Regions from separate parts of the Bradyrhizobium sp. WSM1253 genome, predicted to be linked through region 1. Evidence: predicted binding sites of a transcription regulator. Region 1 holds the regulator's gene; each other region holds the start of a gene.
The links. The regulator LexA, encoded in region 1, represses DNA repair genes until DNA is damaged. The targets are predictions, from matches to a motif close to TGTTCNNNNTGTGTTCNG.
Positions count from the first base shown of each region.

Region 2: BRA1253DRAFT_RS25965 (helicase-related protein) is a predicted target of LexA. The motif match lies at 3,337-3,354, and genes of this name have one in related genera.
Region 3: recA (recombinase RecA) is a predicted target of LexA. The motif match lies at 3,179-3,196, and genes of this name have one in related genera.
Region 4: BRA1253DRAFT_RS02500 (single-stranded DNA-binding protein) is a predicted target of LexA. The motif match lies at 2,662-2,679, and genes of this name have one in related genera.

Region 1 covers NZ_JH600073.1:26,343-31,686, forward strand. Annotated here, with positions in the region: partial or broken gene BRA1253DRAFT_RS01975 (ComEC/Rec2 family competence protein) at 1-490, shown strand, start outside; gene BRA1253DRAFT_RS01980 (hypothetical protein) at 629-1,063, opposite strand; gene lexA (transcriptional repressor LexA) at 1,515-2,216, opposite strand; gene glp (gephyrin-like molybdotransferase Glp) at 2,393-3,604, opposite strand; gene BRA1253DRAFT_RS01995 (hypothetical protein) at 3,878-4,069, opposite strand; gene BRA1253DRAFT_RS02000 (HAD family phosphatase) at 4,238-4,870, opposite strand; gene BRA1253DRAFT_RS02005 (alpha-hydroxy acid oxidase) at 4,879-5,344, opposite strand, start outside.
Region 2 covers NZ_JH600073.1:5,195,265-5,200,608, reverse strand. Annotated here, with positions in the region: gene BRA1253DRAFT_RS25965 (helicase-related protein) at 1-3,070, opposite strand, end outside; gene BRA1253DRAFT_RS25960 (DUF3108 domain-containing protein) at 3,663-4,472, opposite strand; gene rpmB (50S ribosomal protein L28) at 5,047-5,344, shown strand, end outside.
Region 3 covers NZ_JH600073.1:7,334,915-7,340,258, reverse strand. Annotated here, with positions in the region: gene gcvP (aminomethyl-transferring glycine dehydrogenase) at 1-670, shown strand, start outside; gene BRA1253DRAFT_RS35415 (hypothetical protein) at 936-1,910, opposite strand; gene recA (recombinase RecA) at 2,016-3,104, opposite strand; gene BRA1253DRAFT_RS43075 (hypothetical protein) at 3,396-3,563, shown strand; gene BRA1253DRAFT_RS35405 (DUF2798 domain-containing protein) at 4,265-4,522, opposite strand; gene BRA1253DRAFT_RS35400 (hypothetical protein) at 4,783-4,971, shown strand; gene BRA1253DRAFT_RS35395 (hypothetical protein) at 5,134-5,344, shown strand, end outside.
Region 4 covers NZ_JH600073.1:136,737-142,080, reverse strand. Annotated here, with positions in the region: gene gyrA (DNA gyrase subunit A) at 1-1,627, opposite strand, end outside; gene BRA1253DRAFT_RS02500 (single-stranded DNA-binding protein) at 2,000-2,497, opposite strand; gene BRA1253DRAFT_RS02495 (outer membrane protein) at 2,957-3,739, shown strand; gene BRA1253DRAFT_RS02490 (outer membrane protein) at 3,967-4,656, shown strand; gene uvrA (excinuclease ABC subunit UvrA) at 4,935-5,344, shown strand, end outside.

The DNA.
Region 1 (5,344 bases):
GGGCAGGGACGGATATCTGCACCTGATCAGGACCAACAAGGACAGCTTTCTGCTCAAAGAATGGCTCGCTGCCGACGCCGATCCGCGCGATGCCGGCGGAGCCTCGCTGGCTGATGGCGTGTCCTGTGACGAATCCGGCTGCGTGACGCCACTGGCCGACGGGAGGCTGGTCGCGCTGGCATTGCGCGTCGATGCTCTCGCGGACGATTGCAATCGGGCCGCCCTGGTGGTGACGACACGTCCCGCGCCGCCCGATTGCGCGGCGATGGTGGTCGATCGGCAGCGGCTCGCCAGCCAGAGCGCACTGGCGCTGACGCAGCGTGGTGACGGATTTGTGGTTCAGGCGGTGAGGGCGAGAGGCACGAGCCGCCCCTGGTTGCCGGCCGGCGCCGGCGAGGGTGATTTCGACGGCAGCCTTGCGCCGAAGGCGACCGCGCCCCGCATCAAGGACGCAACGCCGGCGGAGACCGACTTGCAGGCCGACGATTGATCTGATGGTGCGGAGCAACGCAGCGGGTCGGTGCGTCCGCTCGGATTCGCTGGCGCAAACCACACCATCTCGCCGGCCACGGTCGGCGATGGCAATTCAATCCTGACCTCCGACCTCGTAGCCGGAGGGGCGGCTGTTTCAGCCGATCGGCAGGTGCGTGACGGTCGGCTGCCTGTCGGCGATGATCTGCGCCTTGTGCTCGCGCTCGATGACCGACTGGGTCACAGGCAGTTGCAGCACGGTCGCGCGCTGGCCTTCGACGAGCTGCGTCACCAGCACAAATTTGCCGTCGGGGAATTCGATCGCGTCATGATGGCGGTCGGGAACGTGCGGATCGATCTTGCCGAACTTGCCCACGCGGGAATTGATGGTCCGCGTCCAGATCCAGCGATTGTCGTAGCGGACGTCGTCTGCGAAGGCGAGCTCCGTTCCCGGCAGCAGGCAGACGGCAACAGACGGATCGGCTGCGGAGGCGAAGCCGCGCGTCGAGGTGCCGCGGAAATTTGTCGTGACGATCGTCTCGCCGACTTCGGCGGGGCGCGACGCGACGGCATGCAGGCTGTAGTCACACATCGGGTGCTCCTCATGCTGGGATAGCAACCCGCGTCTCTTATCGAGGCGCAGGCCTCTATCAGAGTTGAAGCACGAAAGCTCTGCTCGGTTGTGGGCAAATCTGCGGCTGGTTTCCGCAAGCCGCGATCACATTATCTTTCCCGAATTCAATAGGAACAAAGAGAGTTGCGATGCATTCGGGAGGCGCATGCGCGAATATTGCCGGCTGGTGCAACGACCTCGATCGCTGGTCGCTGTTTCCTCGCACACTCGAGCCGCGAAGCGGTGCTGTTTCGGTGCTGCTTCTTGGGCGTCGCGAGTAGCCAGCGCCGGAGGAGGGGCCGATAGTCTGTGCAGAACCAGAAAGACTATCCAGCCGGAGCGGACGATGATCCGCTCCAATCTCTGACCGGCGATGCCGATCGGAAGCGCGCGAGGCGCCAACTTCTCCAGGTATCAAGTACGTCCGGTATCAGTACTTCCGGTAAAGCCCGATCAGCTTGCCCTGAATCTTCACCCGATTGGGCGGCAGGATGCGGACCTCATAGGCAGCGTTGGCGGGCTCGAGCGCGATCGAGGCGCCGCGACGGCGGAAGCGCTTCAGCGTCGCTTCCTCGTCGTCGATCAGCGCCACCACGATGTCGCCGGTATCGGCGCTCTCGTTGCGCTGAATCAGCGCCATGTCGCCGTCAAGGATGCCGGCATCAACCATGGAATCACCGCGCACTTCCAGCGCGTAATGTTCGCCCGAGCCGAGCATGTCGGGCGGTACGCTGATGGTGTGGCTGCGTGTCTGCAACGCCTCGATCGGCGTGCCGGCCGCGATGCGGCCCATCACCGGTACCGCCACGGGGCGTTCGCCCTCGTCCGCGGGCAGGCTGGAGCCCGCACGCACCTTGCCGAGATTGCCCTCGATGACGCTGGGGGTGAAGCCGCGGCGGCTGCCGGCGGCTGCCTGGAGCTCCGGCAGCTTGATGACTTCAATCGCACGGGCGCGGTTGGGCAGGCGTCGGATGAAGCCACGCTCCTCGAGCGCCGTGATCAGGCGATGGATGCCCGACTTCGAGCGCAGATCGAGCGCATCCTTCATCTCGTCGAAGGAGGGCGGCACGCCGCTTTCCTTCAGACGTTCACTGATGAACCGCAGAAGCTCGTATTGTTTGCGCGTTAACATCTCGACCAAAGTCCCCCGGTTGATGTCGTCCGATTCCGAGACGCAGAATTCGGCAATAAGCCGCTACATGCTCGAAACAAATCATGAACGGACACTATATGTTCGATACATGTTCCGCAACTGCTTAATTTACCGTGAACAGAGCAAACTTCGCGGAACGCGCGTTGCGGGGGTGCTCAGACGGGGAGCCGCAACACTTCGCAAGCCGTGCCGGCTTCGGCCTTCGGCGCGAATGGTGCGCGCACGAGAAGTACCTGTGCTGCAGCGAGATTCGCAAGCAGCGAAGAGTCCTGATGATTGACGGGAAGAACGACGCGTGTGCCATCGTCACGCTCCTCCAGATGCGCGCGCAGATAGTCCTCGCGCTGGTCGTTGGCGCCGACGCCGCGGCCGAGCACGGCGCGTTCGCGGCGATGGTGAATCACTGAACGGCCCGACAGGGCGCGAATCAGCGGCACCATGAACAGGAAAGCGCACACGTAGGACGACACGGGATTGCCCGGCAGGCCGATCACACCCATTGCGCCGAGTCGCCCGTGCATCATCGGCTTGCCTGGCCGCATCGCGATCTTCCAGAACGCCATCGCGATGCCTTCGTCCCGCAGTGCCTGCTGGACCAGATCGTGGTCGCCGACCGATGCGCCGCCGGTCGTGATCAGGATGTCGGCGCCGCTCTCGCGGGCGCGGCGGATGCCGGCGGTGGTCGCCTCCAGCGTGTCGGCGGCAATACCGAGGTCGATCGTCTCGGCGCCTTCGCTGCGGGCGAGCGCGTGCAGGGCGTAGCCGTTGGAATAGATGATCTGGCCGTGGCCTGGCGTGGTGCCTGGCATCACCAGCTCGTCGCCGGTGGCGAGAATCGCGACCTTTGGACGCCTGAAAACGACAAGGTGCGGATAATTCATCCCGGCAGCGAGCGCGAGGTCGCGCTCGGTGACACGGCTTCCCTTGCGCAGGAGCACGTCACCCTCGCGGAAATCGACGCCGGCGGGGCGGATGTGCCGACCGGCGATCGCGGCTTCCTTGATCATGATCCGCTTGCCGGCGGCGACCGTGTCCTCCTGGATCACGACGGCGTCCGCGCCACCGGGAACGACGCCGCCGGTGAAGATCCGTACGGCCTCGCCGGCGCCGATCGTCCCGGCGAACGGTCGGCCCGCCGCGACTTCGCCGACCACGGTGAGCTCCGAATCGATCGTCGCGGCATCGGCCGCGCGCACCGCGTAGCCGTCCATCGCCGACATCGCCTGCGGCGGCTGCGTGCGCCGCGCCGCGAGGTCACGCGCGAGCACGCGATGATGGGCCTCGTCGAGGGAAATCATTTCTTCCGGCAGCGGCTCTGCACCCGCCAGCACCGCGGCAAGCGCGTCGGAAACCGGCATCAAGGCCACGGCGAAAACTCCTGCTCGGCACGTTCGGGCGAATGTTCCGCACGTCTTCTAGCCGAGCGCGGGCGCAGAGGCAAAAACGGCTGAGCGGGCACAGTCATCCCGCCGCTTCACATTGTTCCGGAAGGCAGGATCAAGCGCGTCGCGGCATGATGCGAAGAACCTGACAAATCGGCAGGAGAGCGGCCATGGAAGCGACGAAAATCACGGCAAGGAAAATCACGGCAAGGAAAATCACGGCAAGGCGAGAACGACGAGCGCCCCGGGCTGCATCGATCAGCTCCCTGCCTGCCCGGGAGTTACGTCGGGCGCCTTGGCTCCCTGGTCTTTGTCGGGCAGCGGATCGGCCTGGGATTTCAGGTCGGCGGCCTTGCTCACAAGCTTGGCGGAAAGGTCCGAATCTGAAGTTGTCCTGGCGAATTCAAGAAGAAGAGAGGCCTGCTTGGTGAGGTAGGTTTTGCCCAGCACGATGATGCATCCGTCCGTAGAAGTCCCAACGGACTCTAAGAGTCCGGAAGGCGGTATTCCGTTCCCGGAACTCTGCACAAAAATGCACAAAGTGATCGGGTTCCTCAATTTCTCAAAATTGGTCCCGGCGGGCGGTGCCGCCGTGGGTTTCGCGACACCGACTCCTCGTCAAATGCCCAATGCCTTCAATGCGTTCCCGACGTCACGCGGCGAGGTCACATGCACCGCCGTCAAGCCGCGCGCCCGCGCTCCCTCGATGTTTTCGGCAAGATCATCGAAGAACACGATGCGCCCGGCGGGCACGCCGATCGCCGCAACGACGTGGTCGAAGGCCTCCGCATCCGGTTTGCGCAAGCCGATGCTGGACGACAAATACAGCTCTCGGAAGTGGCCGAGGAGGTCGGCATATTCCCTCGAGAAATGGTCCACGTGCGGCCGGTTGGTGTTGGAGAAAGCGTAGAGCGGCATCTGCTTCGCTGCCCGCGGCAGCAGCTCGGCGATGTCAGGCATTTCGCCGGCGAAGATCGCGTTCCAGCCTTCCAGGAACTGCGCGTCCGAAATGCCGATTCCGAGCGAGGCTCGCAATGAGGCGAAATAATCCTCATCGCTGATCTTCCCCATCTCGTGCAACCGATAGGCTTCGCTGTCCCGCACATAGCGCGCGACGATGGCTTCGGGCTTGCAGCCGGCATGTCCCGCCCAGCAGGCGATTGCCCTGGAGAAATCGATATCGAGCACCACGCGGCCGAGATCGAACAGGAGCGCATCCGCGCTGCCGGGAGAGAGCGATGTCACCTGCATCCTTTCACTCAGTATCGATATGGCTCGTGGTCGAACAGCGGAAACGCGCTGAACACACTCGGCGCGTTGGTTGCGGTCGCTTGGTGCAGGCAGGATTTGTCGAGCTCGGCGAACGACGTCGCACCCAAGAGGCCGAGGCAGCGCAGCACTTCGTCCTCGAGCAGCTCCAGCATGCGCGCCACGCCGGATTCGCCGGCCGCCGCCAGCGCCCAGCATTGTAGCCGGCCGATGCCGACCAGGTCGGCACCCGCCGCGATCGCCTTGACGATGTCGGTGCCGCGACAGACGCCGCCATCGACCATGATCTTGGCGCGGCCGTTCACGGCATCGACGATCTCGGGCAGCACATGCATGGCGCCGCGACCGTGATCGAGCTGACGGCCGCCATGGTTGGAGACGTAAATCCATTCGACGCCGTGATCGATCGCGATCAGCGCATCCTCTGGCGTCGCGATGCCCTTGAGGATCAGCGGG
Region 2 (5,344 bases), 5.2 Mb from region 1:
CATGGCGATGACGCTCACCGCGTTTCTCGCCGTCGGCGGCAGGCTGGGCTTCGCCTTCGGCAGGCGCAGTGCCTGCTTCAGCAGCCGCCTGCGGACGCGGCTGGTGATGACGCTGGTTGCGATGGCGCTCGTGGCGCGGCTTGCGATCGTCGTGACGGCCGGCGGGACGCCAGACCTCGATGAGCTCGGGCTCGGCGGGCGTTGCCGCGGCTTCCACAGGCGCAGCCGCATCGGCCGACGCAGCGGCTTCGGTTGCAGCAGTCTCTGCAGACGCGGTCTCGGCAGGTGCGGTCTCGGCAGGTGCGGTTTCGGCGGCTTCAACGGGTGCCGCAGCCTCTTCCGCAGGCGGCGCGATGCCGGGAGCGTCTTCCGGCGTGACGGAGGCTTCGAGCGCCGGCTCGTCTTGCACGGGCTCGTCGTGCTGCTCCATGCCGGGCGCGTCTTCGACGGTCACAGGCTCGGCGGCGGCTTCGATCGCGGTTTCCGCAGGCACTGCGGCGTCCTCGACCGACGTTTCGGCTGCGGGCGTCTCTTCGCTGGAGGCTTCAGCAGCAGCCGCGTCAGCAACAGGGATCTCGGCAACAGCCGCGGCGGGTTTCGCCGGCAGCGGCGGGCGCTTGTCCATGCGATAGCCGAGCGCACGCAGCACGGAGGCAAAATCTTCGCCGGCCGAACCGGTGAGCGAGGTCATCGCCTGCGTCACCACGAAGCTGCGGCCGTCGAACGCACCGGCGGGCTTTTCGCCGGACGCGTTCTCGCGCCAGGCCAGCGCCGGACGGATCAGATCGGCCAGGCGCTCCAGGATGTCGACGCGGACGGCGCGCTCGCCGGCCTGCTTGTAGCCGAGCACGCGATAGGCGTCGCGCGGCAGCTGCTTGTCGACCGGGAACGAGGTGCGGCCGGAGCTCGCCAGATGCTGCGCGCCCGACAGCGCGGAGGGATCGACATTGTCCTGCTTCAGCGCCCAGAGCAGCGCGGCCAGAGCACGCCCGGCCGGCTTGAGCAGGCCGGGGAAATAGAGGTGATAGGCGCCGAAGCGGACGCCGTATTTGCGCAAGGTCGCGCGCGAGGGCTGGTCGAGGTCCTTCAGCTCGTTGGCGATCTTCGGGCGCTCCAGCACGCCGAGCGCCTCCACGAGCTGATAGGCGATGCCGCGGGCGATGCCGGTGACGTCCTCGGCCTTGCTGAGCTCGAACAGCGGCCCGAGCAGCTTTTCGATATGCGTCTTGAGCCAGAGCTCGAGCCGGGCCTGCACCTTGTCGCGGGGGGCGCCCGTGAGGCGTTCGTCGGAGATGATGCGGATGCGCGGATGCAGCGCGTCCTCTGCGGCAGACAGCCGCGCCACGGCATCGCCGGTCCAGCGGATGATGCCTTCCGAGGTCAGCACGAACTGCTCGTCCGGCGCATTGCCCAGTTTTTCGGCGCGCGCGTTGATCTCGCCGGCGAGCACGGCCTGCGCTGCAGCCTGCAACGCTTTCGCATCGGAGCCGGCTTCCGCCGCATCCGGTGCAAAGGTGAAGCCATCGAGGCGGCCGATGACATGGCCTTCGACGATGACTTCGCCGGTCTTGCCGATTTCAGTATTCAAGCTCGTGTTCTCCCGCAGGCGGCGCATCAATACACTGGTCCGGCGATCAACGAAACGCTCAGTCAAGCGTTCATGGAGCGCATCCGATAATTTATTTTCGACCTCGCGGGCGATCCCCTGCCACCGTTCGGGGTCTTTCAGCCAGTCGGGACGGTTGGCGACGAAGGTCCAGGTGCGAATCTGCGCGATCCGGGCCGACAGCGTGTCGATATCGCCGTCGACGCGGTCGGCCTGGTCGATCTGGGTCCTGAACCAGGCGTCGGGGATGCACCCCTTCCGCATCAGGAAGCCGTACAGCGTCGTCACCAGCTCGGCATGGGCGGCCGGCGACAGTTTTCGATAATCCGGGATTTGGCAGGCCTCCCACAGCCGTTCCACCGCATCCTTGCCATGCGCGACATCGCGCACCTCGGCGTCGCGGGCGGCGTGGTCGAGCACGCGCATGTCCTCGGCGATCGGCGCGCGGGTCAGCGCCTCATGGCCGGGGGCTAGGTTCAGCGAGACCTGGAGCGCGCCGAGGGAAGCGAAATCCAGCTTCGAATTGCGCCATTGCAAAACCTTCACGGGGTCGAAGGTGTGGTTCTGCAGCGCATTGACGAGCTCGGGCTCGAACGGTGCGCAGCGGCCGGTGGTGCCGAAGGTGCCGTTGCGGGTGGCGCGGCCGGCGCGGCCGGCGATCTGGCCGAATTCGGACGGCGTCAGGCGGCGGAACTGGTAGCCGTCGAACTTGCGGTCGGAGGCAAAGGCGACGTGGTCGACGTCGAGATTGAGGCCCATGCCGACGGCGTCGGTGGCGACGAGGTAATCGACCTCGCCGTTCTGGAACATCGCAACCTGCGCGTTTCGGGTGCGCGGCGACAGCGAGCCCAGCACCACGGCGGCACCGCCATGCTGGCGGCGGATCAGCTCGGCGATGGCGTAGACCTCGTCAGCCGAGAAGGCGACGATGGCGGTGCGGCGCGGCTGCCGCGTGATCTTGCGGTCGCCGGCGAATTCCAGCTGCGACAGACGCGGCCGCGTGATCATGGAGACGCCCGGCAGCAGCCGCTCGATAATGGGCCGCATCGTCGCTGCGCCGAGCAGCAGCGTCTCGTCGCGGCCACGCCGGTTGAGGATGCGATCGGTGAAGACGTGGCCGCGCTCCAGATCGGAGGCGATCTGCACCTCGTCGACGGCGAGGAACGAGACGTCGAGATCCCGCGGCATCGCCTCGACGGTCGAGACCCAATAGCGCGGCGCTTTCGGCTTGATCTTCTCCTCGCCGGTCACGAGCGCGACGGCGTCGGGGCCGACCCTTGCTGCGATCTTGTTGTAGACCTCGCGCGCCAGCAGGCGCAGCGGCAGCCCGATCATGCCGGAGGGATGCGCGAGCATCCGCTCGATGGCGAGATGGGTCTTGCCGGTGTTGGTGGGACCGAGCACCGCAGTGACGCCGGCGCCGGGAAGCCGCTCGGAAGCGAAGGGGGAGGAGGAAAAAGGCATCTGGGGGATTAGGTAATGGCGATTGGGGCGAATGTCAGTGCTGTTTTGGGGCGGTGGCGCGAAGGGCTCGCCTCACACACTGCTGTCCTCGCCCGGCTCGACCGGGCGATCCAGTATTCCAGAGGCGGCGCAGATCAAACCGAGAGGGCGCGGCGTACTGGATGCCCCGGTCAAGCCGGGGCATGACGGCGGAGAATGCGGCGCCCCTTCCCAAATCCCGCGCAACTGTCTCACTTTGCGACGCTTTTCCCGTTGGCTTTAAGCTTCGGAACGAGTTGAGAACGAATCGCGGCCGAATCGCTGACTCCCCCTTGAGTCCTGTTCCGTTCTCGCAAGATGTCGCGGGAGGCTTATTGGGTTCGCACTAGATGGAGTTTTGGCCCGCCGCACAAGCGACGTTTCGGTGGCGGATTCGTTAAAGCTGGGGACGGCGCGGAGTCGAATCAGAATCGGGGAGGAGTCAAATGGATTCCCGGCCCTGGAGCCCTCCCAAACAAAAAGTGCGAAAACAACCCCATGCACAGTAGGGATGCCATTGAAATCGCTTGCGTTTATTTTCACCAAAAAGGGAGATTCAGCACGGGACGCCCCTCTACTGCGTCTTCGCGATCCTGGGCGGCTGGGCCGTGGTGATGAAGCTGGTGGCTTCCAGCATGGCCGGCCCGAGCGGGGTCGGCACTTTCAGCCAGAACGGGACCAGGATGCGCGTTCCCGCGATCGGCGCGAACGCGACCTCGATGTTGCGCTGGGCGGCGAGATATTTGATCACGGGACGGTCGGGGATGTAGCCGGCGATGGGCACGAAATACAGCGAGCAGACCACGACCTGGCCGTGATAGCCCTTCTCCGCCTTCACGCTCTCCATGCGCTTGAAATCGAGCTTGAGCTCGTAGCGCATGCGGCCGTCGAACACGGCGGCGCTGCCGTGGCAGGCGTCCGCCGACAGCACGTCGCCGCTGCCTGCTACGCGCACCAGCGAGGCCGTCATCGGATCCCAGACGCCGCGGCGATGCGCGTCGATGACGACGATGCGGTCGGGATCGACCGGCGGCTCCGGCAGGATGGCAAAATCCTTCACATTGCCCTTGTCGAGCGTGATGCGGATCTCTTCGGTCTTCTTCGAGGTGGTGGTGGAGGCCTGGTAGCCGGTCGCCACCAGCGCGCCGTTGACGACGCGGCCCTGCGAGGCGCCGGTGCCCGACCCGCCCGCGAACGATTTCAAGAGCCCCGAGGTACCGCCGGAGGCCGCGGCCGCGAACACATCGTCCTGGATGTCGATGTTCCAGGCGCCTCGGCCTACGGGAATGCCCGACAGCGTCGCCTCGTATTGCGCCTCGAGCTTGCCTTGCGCCGCCGCGGGCTCCGCCGCCCACGCCAAAACCAGCCCGCCAAGGGCCGCCATGACCCAGCGGCCGGCAGAGCGCGGATGACTTGCGCGTGGATTCCTTGCGCGCCGCTCCGCTGAGCGCAGCTCATTTGGGCGCAGGCTTGGCGCAAGATGAGACGTTGTGAGCACGAAACAATCCAATCGGGGCGCGAACGGTTGTTACTTAAGCCAAAACCCGCGCCAAGCAATGTGTCCGGGCCACTCCGCGTCCGGAACTCCACTGGACTCTTCGGGCGCGAATACGCCCTTTATGTGATGGTAAGGCGCGATAATCATTGCCGTTTTGGTGATCGGGGCGGGTCAGAACCGCGCACCTCACCCCGCCACCTCCACCGCTGTCATGCCCCGGCTTGACCGGGGCATCCAGTACGCCGCGGCCCCTCTGGTCAGCCGTACCGTCTCGGCGTACTGGATCGCCCGGTCGAGCCGGGCGATGACAGCTACCTTGGAGCACGAAACCCGCCCCAAAACCTTGACGTCCCGCCGCTTCCCCCCTATACGTCCGCCCGCTCCCTGCAAGGACAGAGAATTTGCCCGTGGCGCCCCGAATGGCGGCCGCACATCGTTGGGAAAGATTGAGGATTTTGCCATGTCTCGCCGCTGCGAATTGACGGCCAAGGGCCCCCAGGTCGGCCACACGGTCAGCCACTCCAACATCAAGACCAAGCGCCGCTTCCTGCCGAACCTGGTCAACGTGACCTTCATCAGCGAAGCGCTGGGCCGCAACGTGCGCCTGCGCGTCTCCACCAACGCGATCAAGAGCGTCGACCACAATGGCGGCCTCGATCCCTTCCTGCTCAAGGCCAAAGCCGCCGTGCTGTCGCCGCGCGCCCTCGAGCTGAAGCGCGCCATCCAGAAGAAGATCGGCCCGGCCCCTGCGCCAGAGA
Region 3 (5,344 bases), 7.3 Mb from region 1:
GGCGAACGGGGATGCGCCGGTCGGCCCAGTCTCGGCAGCGCCGTTCGGCTCAGCCTCGATCCTGACCATCTCCTACATCTACATCCTGATGATGGGCGGCGAAGGCCTCAAGCGCGCCACCGAGATCGCGATCCTCAACGCCAACTACGTCGCAGCAAGGCTCGATGCGCACTTCCCGGTTCTCTACAGGAACGAAAAGGGCCGCGTCGCGCATGAGTGCATCGTCGATCCCCGCGCGCTGAAGACGACCTCAGGCGTCACCGTCGACGACATCGCAAAGCGCCTGATCGACTACGGCTTCCACGCGCCGACCATGAGCTTCCCGGTGCCGGGCACGCTGATGATCGAGCCGACCGAATCGGAATCCAAGGCGGAGCTCGATCGCTTCTGCGATGCCATGATCGCGATCCGCAAGGAAATCGCCGAGGTCGAAGGCGGCCGCTTCAAGATCGAGGCCTCGCCGCTCCGTCACGCCCCGCACACCGTGCACGACATCGCTGACGACGATTGGAAGCGCGCCTACACCCGCGCCGAAGGCTGCTTCCCCGCGGGCACCTCGCGCAACGACAAATACTGGTCCCCGGTCGGGCGCGTCGACAATGTCTATGGCGACCGCAATCTGGTGTGCTCGTGCCCGCCGGTGAGCGATTACGCGGAGGCGGCGGAGTAAGACGCTGCGTAGGATGGGTAGAGCGCAGCGAAACCCATCACTGCATTCCGTTCTAAGGATGGAAAGTGCGATGGGTTTCGCTTCGCTCTACCCATCCTACAGCCTACGGCAGACGATTTTATTTATCTAAGGCCCACGGTCCCCAGACCATTCGGCGCTCGATCGCAATCACGAGGTCGGCAAAGCCCGCCCGTTGAATGGCGCCGGCGATGGACGAGTCAGTCGTGATAACGAGCCGTGTCATGCTCGCAGCCTCAAGGTTTCGTCAAACATGGCCGTAACGCCACAGCCGATCATTGGTCAGATGCGTGCCGCCCCACCAGCGGTCGATCGGAGTGTGGCGACTGAAATCCTCCTGGTGGGCCAGGACAGCCTCCCCGAACTCCGTCAGTGACAGTCGGCTGCGTACATATGCGGCGTGGCGATCCCTGTGATTCTCGCGATCGATTGTCCGCAGTTCGTCGTCCAATCCGGCCACTGCGGGCCTGGGGCCGAGCGCGAGCCCGTCGAGCAACCGACCCAACTCAGTCTCTCCAAACACGAACGTGCGCCGATGCGAGCGCAGGTGAAACAACGAACCCGTGTTCGCAAACCCTCTGGCAAGCATCTCCAAGAACCGCATCTCGGTCGCACCGAGTCCGGTCGAAGGCGACGGGAGTTCTGCCAAGAGATCGAGCAAGGCCGGGCGCAGCATCAGCAATGCACTGAGATCCTGGTGAAGGAGATCGACGCACGCCTCAGGGGTCATCGCGCGGTAGGCCGACCACGCCAACCGGGCAGTCTCGAATTCCTGGGCCCTAATAGGCACGACATGAATGTGCGGCTCGGATGCAGCGAGATCCTCACCGTGTGCTGTCGTCAGCTCGGATGAGACGAGTCGAAGTCTAAGCTTTGGCACCAGCGAGGAGCAGGAGCTGAGGTGGTCCAGCAGGCAGACGAGCTGCAATTGATCCCGGGGAGCTGGATCGAACCAAAGTTCAACCACGTCATATTGCTCGCAGAAGTCCGCAAGGGACAAGTCTTTGCGGTCCTTGATGCTCTTGGGCCACCGGATGGCCCAATCAGACCAATGATCACCGGGCCCGAGATTCGCCGAACGCGCCGCGAAATAGGCTACGAGCTTCTCGGGCGAGGGCAGAGGTCCCCACTCAAAGTGAAACGAGGATGAGATGACAAGCTCCGCCAACCCCGATCGTGCGAGCTCGCTTCCGGACGAACTGGTCAAGATCAGACGCTTCATCGCGCCCCCCGAGCACGACCAAACCCAAACGAAACAGGCGCCGAAGACGTCGGCAACTCAACGTCCTCAGCGCCCGCTCCTCGCGAAAAACTTTACTGTTGAAGCTTACTCGTCGCCCGGCTCCTCGCCGTCGGCGTCACGCTCGGGGCTGCCGGCGAGAATCTGTTCGGCGATCAGGCCGGAGTTCTGGCGGATCGAGGTCTCGATCTTGGCGGTGATGTCGGGGTTGGCCTTCAGAAACGCCTTCGAATTCTCGCGACCCTGGCCAAGACGCTGGCTGTCATAGGAGAACCATGCGCCGGATTTCTCGACGATGCCGGCCTTGACGCCGAGATCGAGGATCTCGCCCATCTTGGAAACGCCCTCGCCGTACATGATGTCGAACTCGACCTGCTTGAACGGCGGCGCCAGCTTGTTCTTGACGACCTTGACGCGGGTGGTGTTGCCGACCACTTCGTCGCGCTCCTTGATCGCGCCGATGCGGCGGATGTCGAGGCGAACCGAGGCATAGAATTTCAGGGCGTTGCCGCCGGTGGTGGTTTCCGGCGAGCCGTACATCACACCGATCTTCATGCGGATCTGGTTGATGAAGATCACCATGGTATTGGACTTGTTGATGGACGCCGTCAGCTTGCGCAGCGCCTGGCTCATCAGACGAGCCTGCAGACCCGGCAGAGCATCGCCCATCTCGCCCTCGAGCTCGGCCTTCGGCACCAGGGCCGCGACCGAATCGATCACCAGCACGTCGACCGCGCCGGAGCGCACCAGCGTGTCGCAGATTTCCAGCGCCTGCTCGCCGGTGTCCGGCTGCGAGATCAGGAGCTCGTCGATATTGACACCCAGCTTGCGCGCATAGACCGGGTCGAGCGCGTGCTCGGCGTCGATGAAGGCGCAGATGCCGCCCTTCTTCTGCCCTTCCGCCACCGTGTGCAGCGCCAGCGTGGTCTTGCCCGAGGATTCCGGCCCGTAGATCTCCACGACGCGCCCCTTCGGCAGGCCCCCGATCCCGAGCGCGATATCGAGCCCCAACGAGCCCGAAGAGACCGCCTCGACATCCATCGAGCGGTCGTTCTTGCCGAGCTTCATCACCGAGCCCTTGCCGAACTGCCGCTCGATCTGGGAGAGCGCGGCGGCCAGAGCTTTACTCTTGTCCATGGAAGATCCTTCGACGATACGCAGGGCAGTGGTGGACATTGGGTCGTGCTCCTTATGGCGAGGATTCGCTAGAGGGACAAACGGCTGGCGGGGCGGCGCGGCGATAAAATCAATGTACCCTATTTGTTCTAGGTTCGCAATATGTTCTTTTGCGGATTTTGGTGCTGGCCTGACGCGCATCAAAGACGGATGCCCTGCGCGCCGTCAGAATTCCGTAATCCTGCGGCACCGAACCTTTTCGCGGTCTGCGGCCTTCTCTGGGATGGGACTCTTGCATGGGAGTCTTGCATCGGACTCTTGGACGGGACCGCAACTCTGGGGACCTCAGTCATGACGAACAACACGCATCACGGTACGAACCGGCGCAATCCGCTGCTGGAGGCGGCGCGGGAGGAGATGATCAAGTTCGAGCGCAAGGAGAATGAGTTCCGCAAGAAGGATCGCGAAGAGCGCGCCGCCGAGCTCCATTTGCCGCTGGACGCGATCAAGGTTCATTAGGCCGCGAGGACGAGCGCTTAGGAGCTGACCGAGACCCGCTTGCCGACTCGGCAGGCGTCGGTGTTTGCCAGCGGCAACGCGCTGGCGACGATCCCGGAGCAGCGCCCTTTGATCTCAGGGAATCGGCACGGGAATCGGGATTCGGACGGCCATGGAGGCGAGTCCGTGCCCATATGGTATCTAAATACTACCAGTAAGCCATTGATGGCACGACGGAATTTGTGGGCGGGCTACTGTGCATGGGGTTGTTTTCGCGTTTTTGAAAGGCGCGCATGGGCCTTTCCACCCCGGAGCCGTCTCCCGGCACCCAACCCCGCCTACAGCAGAACCAGCAATCCGATGCCGATCACCAGCACTACGAAGCCAGCCGCCGTCGCGGCGGCGAATGACCGCTCTACGTTGTCCATGATGCCACCCCGTTGCCGGTGCGCCACGTTTCCCCCATGGCAGCACCGTCGCTGCGAAATCTCGCCTGCGGTTGTGTCCTGAGTTGTGCGAACGGATGTCGAAATTGGGACCGGTGCGGGGCCAGTCTGCGGCCCCCGAGCTCCGGCTTTCGCTGTCATCGCCGGGCCTTGTCAGGCTGTCGTAAGCTGAGCCGGCTAGAGTCGCCTGGCTATGGTGTTGCAGCCCAGCACCTCAGCCTCCAATAACCTTCTCCCCGCTTGGCTCTCCCAAGCGGGGTTTTTTCATGCTGATTTTCATGCCGGCCGGCCGGTTTGCGAGCCGCCCTCCTCCTGCGTCAGGCGCAGCGAGAAGGCGCGGATCGCCGGCGCTGCGAGCAGCACGATCGGCAGCATCGCCGCCCATGCGATCAGCCACGACACCAGCCAGTGCGCCAGGAAGTCCAGCGCGTTCCCTGCGGGAAGGCTGGCGATGCCCGCGGCGATCAGCGAGGTCAGTCCGGACTGGATGATTCCGAACACGAAATGAGAATAGCGGCGGGGAATGCCCGGCATGACGCGCCCATGTTGCTGACCGTCATCGGGCCAAGCAAGGCACATGCCGCCGCGTTCGGGAAGGCGCCCTGACCCATCCCAGGAACTCTGTTCTTGGCCGGAGAACCACGGAGAGGCCTCGCGCCGCCGCTGGGCGGCAGCGCGTGCGTTTGCGGGATAGCCATGCGCTATCCGGGGCTTACCGACAGATTTGGCTTTCCCTGGAATATTATGCCGCCCGGCATGTTCTCAGGGTTGGGAGTGAATCGTGGGAGAAGGCCATGAATCACAGGGGCATCGAGTTCACCGTCGCCAAGACGGCACTTCCCGGCATCTGGCAGTGGCAGTTCCGGATCGGCGAGCAGATCAAGACCGGCAGGACCGAGACCAAGATCGATCTGTTGGCGATCCGGCGGGTGCAGCTGCGCATCGATCGGGAGCTGAAGGCGATCGGGCGCAACGCGACCTGAGCGGCCGGACCGAGATCGTCGGCAGCATGGCTTGCAGGGGCGCAGCCGCGTCCATGGGGCTATTCCGTAGCCGCCCGGAATTGATCTGCCGATGGTTTGGGATTGGACTGCCCGCGAATTTGGCCGTGGGGACGGAGCCATCAGGCGCGATCGGTACGAACCATGCCGCTCTACTTCTTTCGCATCCGGAACGGCCGCTATTCCGGCTGCGCCGACCAGGCGTCGGAATTTGCCGATCGCGATTTGGCCTGGAAGGAGATGACCAACGTCTGCGCCGACATGGCCGCCGGCATCGCCCGCAAGCTCCAGGAAAATTCCGAATGGAACATGGAGCTGCTGGACGAGGCCAAGGAGCCCGTGTTCCGGATCCGCA
Region 4 (5,344 bases), 110 kb from region 1:
TGACGACCATGTCCTCGCGCTGGATCAGGTCCTCGTCCTCGACCTCGCCTTCCTGCTCGATGATGACGGTGCGGCGCGGGGTCGCGAACTCGGCCTTCACCTCGGCGAGCTCGGACTTGATGATTTCAAGCACGCGGTCGCGCGAGCGCAGGATGTCGAGATAGTCGGCGATTTCGCCGGCGAGCTTGTCGAGTTCCTCGCGGATTTCGTCACGGCCGAGTGCGGTGAGGCGTTGCAGGCGCAAATCGAGAATGGCCCTCGCCTGCTCCATCGACAGCCGGATCGTACCGTTCTCGCTGATGCGGTGGCGCGGATCGTCGATCAGCGTCAGCATGTCCTCGACGTCCCGGGCCGGCCAGTCGCGCGACATCAGGGTGTCGCGGGCGGTGGTCGGGTCGGGCGAGGTCCGGATGACGCGGATCATCTCGTCGATATTGGCGACCGCGATCGCCAGACCGACCAGGATATGGGCGCGATCACGGGCCTTGGCGAGCAGGAACTTGGTGCGCCGCGTGACGACGCGCTCGCGGAAGTCGACGAAGATCGCCAGCAGGTCCTTCAGATGCATGATCCGCGGACGGCCGCTGTCGAGCGCCACCATGTTGACGCCGAAGCTCGTCTGCAGCGGCGTGAACCTGTAGAGCTGATTCAGCACCACATCCGGCACGGCGTCGCGCTTCAGTTCGATGACGACGCGGTAGCCGTCGCGATCCGATTCGTCGCGCAGGTCGCCGATGCCTTCGATCTTCTTTTCCTTGACCAGCTCGGCGATGCGCTCGACCATCGTCGCCTTGTTCACCTGGTAGGGAATCTCGCTGATGATGATCGCCTCGCGCTCCTTGCGGATGGTCTCGATCGCGACCTTGCCGCGCATCATGACCGAGCCGCGCCCGAGGTGATAGGCGGCGCGGATGCCCTGCCGTCCGAGGATGACGCCGCCGGTCGGGAAATCCGGTCCCGGCACGATGTTGATGAGCTCGTCGATGGTGAGCGCGGGGTTGTCGATCAGCGCGACGCAGGCGTCGATGACTTCGCCGAGATTGTGCGGCGGGATGTTGGTCGCCATGCCGACTGCGATGCCGCCGGCGCCGTTGACGAGCAGGTTCGGGAACTTGGCCGGCAAGACCGACGGTTCGGTCTCGTTGTTGTCGTAGTTCGGCTGGAAGTCGACCGTGTCCTTGTCGATGTCGGCCAGCAGAGCCAGCGCCACCTTCGTCAATCGGGCTTCAGTATAACGATAGGCAGCCGGAGGATCGCCGTCGACCGAGCCGAAATTGCCCTGACCGTCGATCAGCGGCACGCGCATGGAGAAGTCCTGCGCCATCCGGACCATGGCGTCGTAGATCGACTGGTCGCCATGCGGATGATATTTACCGATGACGTCACCGACCACGCGGGCGGACTTGACGTACTTCTTGTCCGGCGTGTGCCCCTGCTCGTTCATCGAGTACAGGATGCGCCGATGCACCGGCTTCAGGCCGTCCCGGGCGTCAGGCAGCGCACGCGCCACAATCACGCTCATGGCGTAGTCGAGATAGGACTTCTTCATCTCCTCGAAGATGGAGACGGGGCGAATATCCGAGGGTTGCGCCGGCTGGTCGCCGGGCTTGTCGTCGTCGTCAGCCAAGGGGAAATCCGATGAGGTTTTATCTGGGAATCATATAGCGCATCGAGCCTCTGATAACCACCCTCGCGGGGATCTGGGAAGCGCTTTTTCCGCCTATTTTTCCAACAACTTAAGCCCTTGCGAGCGGTGCCTCGGGCAGCCCCCGCATCGGCCTTGCAAAATCGCCGGTAACACGTGGAAAACCGACCGGCGAGCTTGCCCCGTCAGCGCGTTTGCCAAGCCGCAATCCGAGCTCACCCCAAACATGAAGCGGGCCCGGAAATCCCGAGCCCGTCCTGCCGATTAGTGGGATTTTTTGACACGAGATGAGAAGCGCCGCCCACGCGGCCGGCGCCTCCGCATCGATATGCCTCGTTCTCAGAACGGAATCGCTCAGAACGGGATGTCGTCGTCCATGTCGCTGTTGCGGCCACCGCCGCCGGCGGCAACGGGTCGCCGCGGCGCGCTGCTGACCGGACCGGAGGAGCCGAAATCGCCGCCCGGCTCGTCGCCGAAGCTGCCGCCTCCCCCGCCGCCACTACGGCCGTCCAGCATCGTCAGGGTGGAGTTGAAGCCCTGCAGCACGACTTCGGTCGAGTACTTTTCAACACCGCTCTGGTCGGTCCATTTGCGGGTCTGGAGCGCACCCTCGACGTAAATCTTGGCGCCCTTCTTCAGATACTGTTCGGCGACCTTGCAGAGCCCTTCATTGAAGATCACGACGCGGTGCCACTCGGTCTTTTCCTTGCGCTCGCCGGTCGCCTTGTCGCGCCAGGTCTCCGAGGTGGCGACGCTCAGATTGGCGATCGGCCGCCCGTCCTGGGTGCGGCGGATTTCAGGATCCTTGCCGAGATTTCCAACCAGAATGACCTTGTTGACGCTTCCCGCCATCTCCGCTCTCCGCTCCGAATGCCACTGAATTCAAGAAGGCCGGTCCGCTCCCCGCGCTCCACCGTGCCTGTTGAGGCGACCCTATACGCTCGCCGAACGCTTGCGGACGACGATCAGTCCGTCGCCCCTCCGGTTATCCCCACATATAGCATCGACCTCCGGCATGTTCCAGATTTGTTCTTGGCGAACTTCCGCATCGAATATGTGGCGTCGATCGGCCAATGTACTGCGGGAAGGCACGCGTCGATTGGAACCTTTGTAGGTTCCCAAAAGCGAAGGAAAGAACTTAACATTCAGCAAGTTGTGGGTCCTCGCACGGCCCCGTTCTTGTTGCATTTCGGAGACGGACTTTGCCGCTCCGCAGAGCTACGGTTTCCTCGGACTTAAATCATATGGGCCCTCGTGCCTGATCAACCGCTTCGGGGAAGAAAGAAGCGGACGAACCTGGGGAGACTGGCAATGAATAAGCTTCTTATTGGTGCAATCAGTGCAGTGGCGATGGGCCTGTCGGCTCCCGCGAGCGCGGCGGATCTTGCCGCGCGTCCCTACACCAAGGCTCCGGCGCCGGCGATTGCCACCATCTACGATTGGAGCGGCTTCTACATCGGCATCAACGGCGGCGGTGGCTCGAGCCACACGTGCTGGGACTTCGTCACGCCCGCGACCGGCGTTTTGGTCGGGGAAGGCTGCCATAACGCGGTCGGCGGCACGGTCGGTGGCCAGATCGGCTATCGCTGGCAGTCCACCAATTGGGTGTTCGGCCTCGAAGGCCAAGGCAACTGGGCCGACTTCCGGGGCGACAACGTGAGCACACTTTTCCCCGGCACCGCCCTGGTCACGGGTGATCGCAACCGTTCCCGCATCGACTCTTTCGGGCTCATCACCGGTCAGATCGGTTACGCCTGGAACAACGTGCTGCTTTACGTGAAGGGCGGCGCCGCCGTCGTCGGCGACAAATACGACATCTACGCTGCGGCGGGCACGCCCGGCGCGGGCGCGCTGCTGGCCTCGGCGCGGGAGACTCGCTGGGGTGGCACGGTCGGGGCCGGTCTGGAGTTCGGCTTCGCTCCCAACTGGTCGCTGGGCTTTGAATACGACCACATCTTCCTTGGCGATCGCACGATCGGCTTCACAACGCCCGCGGGTGCGGTTTTCGGCAGCGACCGGATTCGCCAGGACGTCGACATGGGCCTCGTCCGCTTGAACTATCGCTGGGGCGGTCCGGTCATCGCAAAGTACTGATCGCGCTGGAATAGAGCACTTCGGAGGCCGGCCTCGTGCCGGCCTTTTGCTGTGCGGTTCTGCGATATCAATAGGTCAATAGCCGTTCCGTTTTCCGATCGCTGTTGCTTTTCAGTGACACAACTTGCGGCTTCACCGGTGTATGGACGATATCAGTTGGACCACGGCGTCCGATGCTCTTCCGGAACAGGGAGGGACAACAGAAACTGGGACTGGGATTACTGAAGATGAAAAAGATTTGGTTGGCTTCGGCCTGTTTGTTCGCACTCGCTGCCCCGGCTTCGGCCGCTGATCTGGCGGCGCGCCCCTACACCAAGGCTCCGGTGGCCATGGCTTCGGTCTACAACTGGACCGGCTTCTACCTCGGTATCGTCGGTGGCGGCGCCTGGGAAAATTCCTCGACCGACCCGAAGATGAAGGGCGGCTTCGTCGGCGGTACTGCCGGCTACAACTGGCAGACCGGCAATGTCGTGTTCGGCATCGAGGCCGATGGTTCCTGGGCTGACGTCAGCGCGTCGGTCACCGGCCCCGTTGCCGTCCCCGGCTTCGGCCTCGTCAGCACCACCCTCAGCTCGAAGACCGATGCGATGGGCACCGTGCGCGGCCGCATCGGCTACGCCGTCAACAACGTCCTGTTCTACGGCACCGGTGGTTACGCCTGGATCGACAACAAGCTCAGCATCAGCGCGCTCGGCGTGACCGCTTCCGACAGCAAGTGGCACTCCGGCTGGACCGTCGGTGCGGGCGTCGAAGCGTTCTTCGCTCCGCAGTGGTCGGTCAAGGGCGAGTACCTCTTTCGCAGCCTCGGCGGCGAGACCTACTTCTCGGGCGCCCTGCCCACCGGCACGCTCGAGTTTCACACCGTGCAGGTCGGCGTGAACTATCACTTCGGGGGCCCGATCGTCGCGAAGTACTGATCTTCGCTATCGACGCCATCGTGTTACGAAAGGCCGGCCTCGCGCCGGCCTTTTTGTTTGAACGGGACCGGTCACGCGCAGTTCCGCAAGCCGTGCTCCTGCCAGATGCCGCCAGCGCGCCAACAATCCGTTGACGATTCGCAAACGCCACTGGAAATCCGTCCCTGTTCTTCCTACGTTCGCTTACTTACCCATCGGCGCCGATCCCGGTTCCGGGCGATGCGCGCCTTTCAAGTTGGCGCGATCGCGCGCTTTTGGATTCCCTGAGGACCACCAGGATGGATGAAGTGATCAAGGCGAAGCGCCAACAACAGAACGCGGGAGCACACCTGCGCGCGATTACGATCCGTGGCGCGCGCGAGCACAACCTCAAGAACGTCGACGTCGAAATTCCCCGCGACAAGCTCGTCGTGTTCACGGGGCTGTCAGGCTCCGGCAAATCCTCCCTCGCGTTCGACACCATCTATGCCGAGGGCCAGCGCCGCTACGTCGAATCGCTGTCGGCCTATGCCCGCCAGTTCCTGGAGATGATGCAGAAGCCCGACGTCGACCAGATCGACGGCCTGTCGCCGGCGATCTCGATCGAACAGAAGACGACGTCGAAGAACCCGCGCTCCACCGTCGGCACGGTGACCGAAATCTACGACTATATGCGCCTGCTGTGGGCGCGCGTCGGCGTGCCCTATTC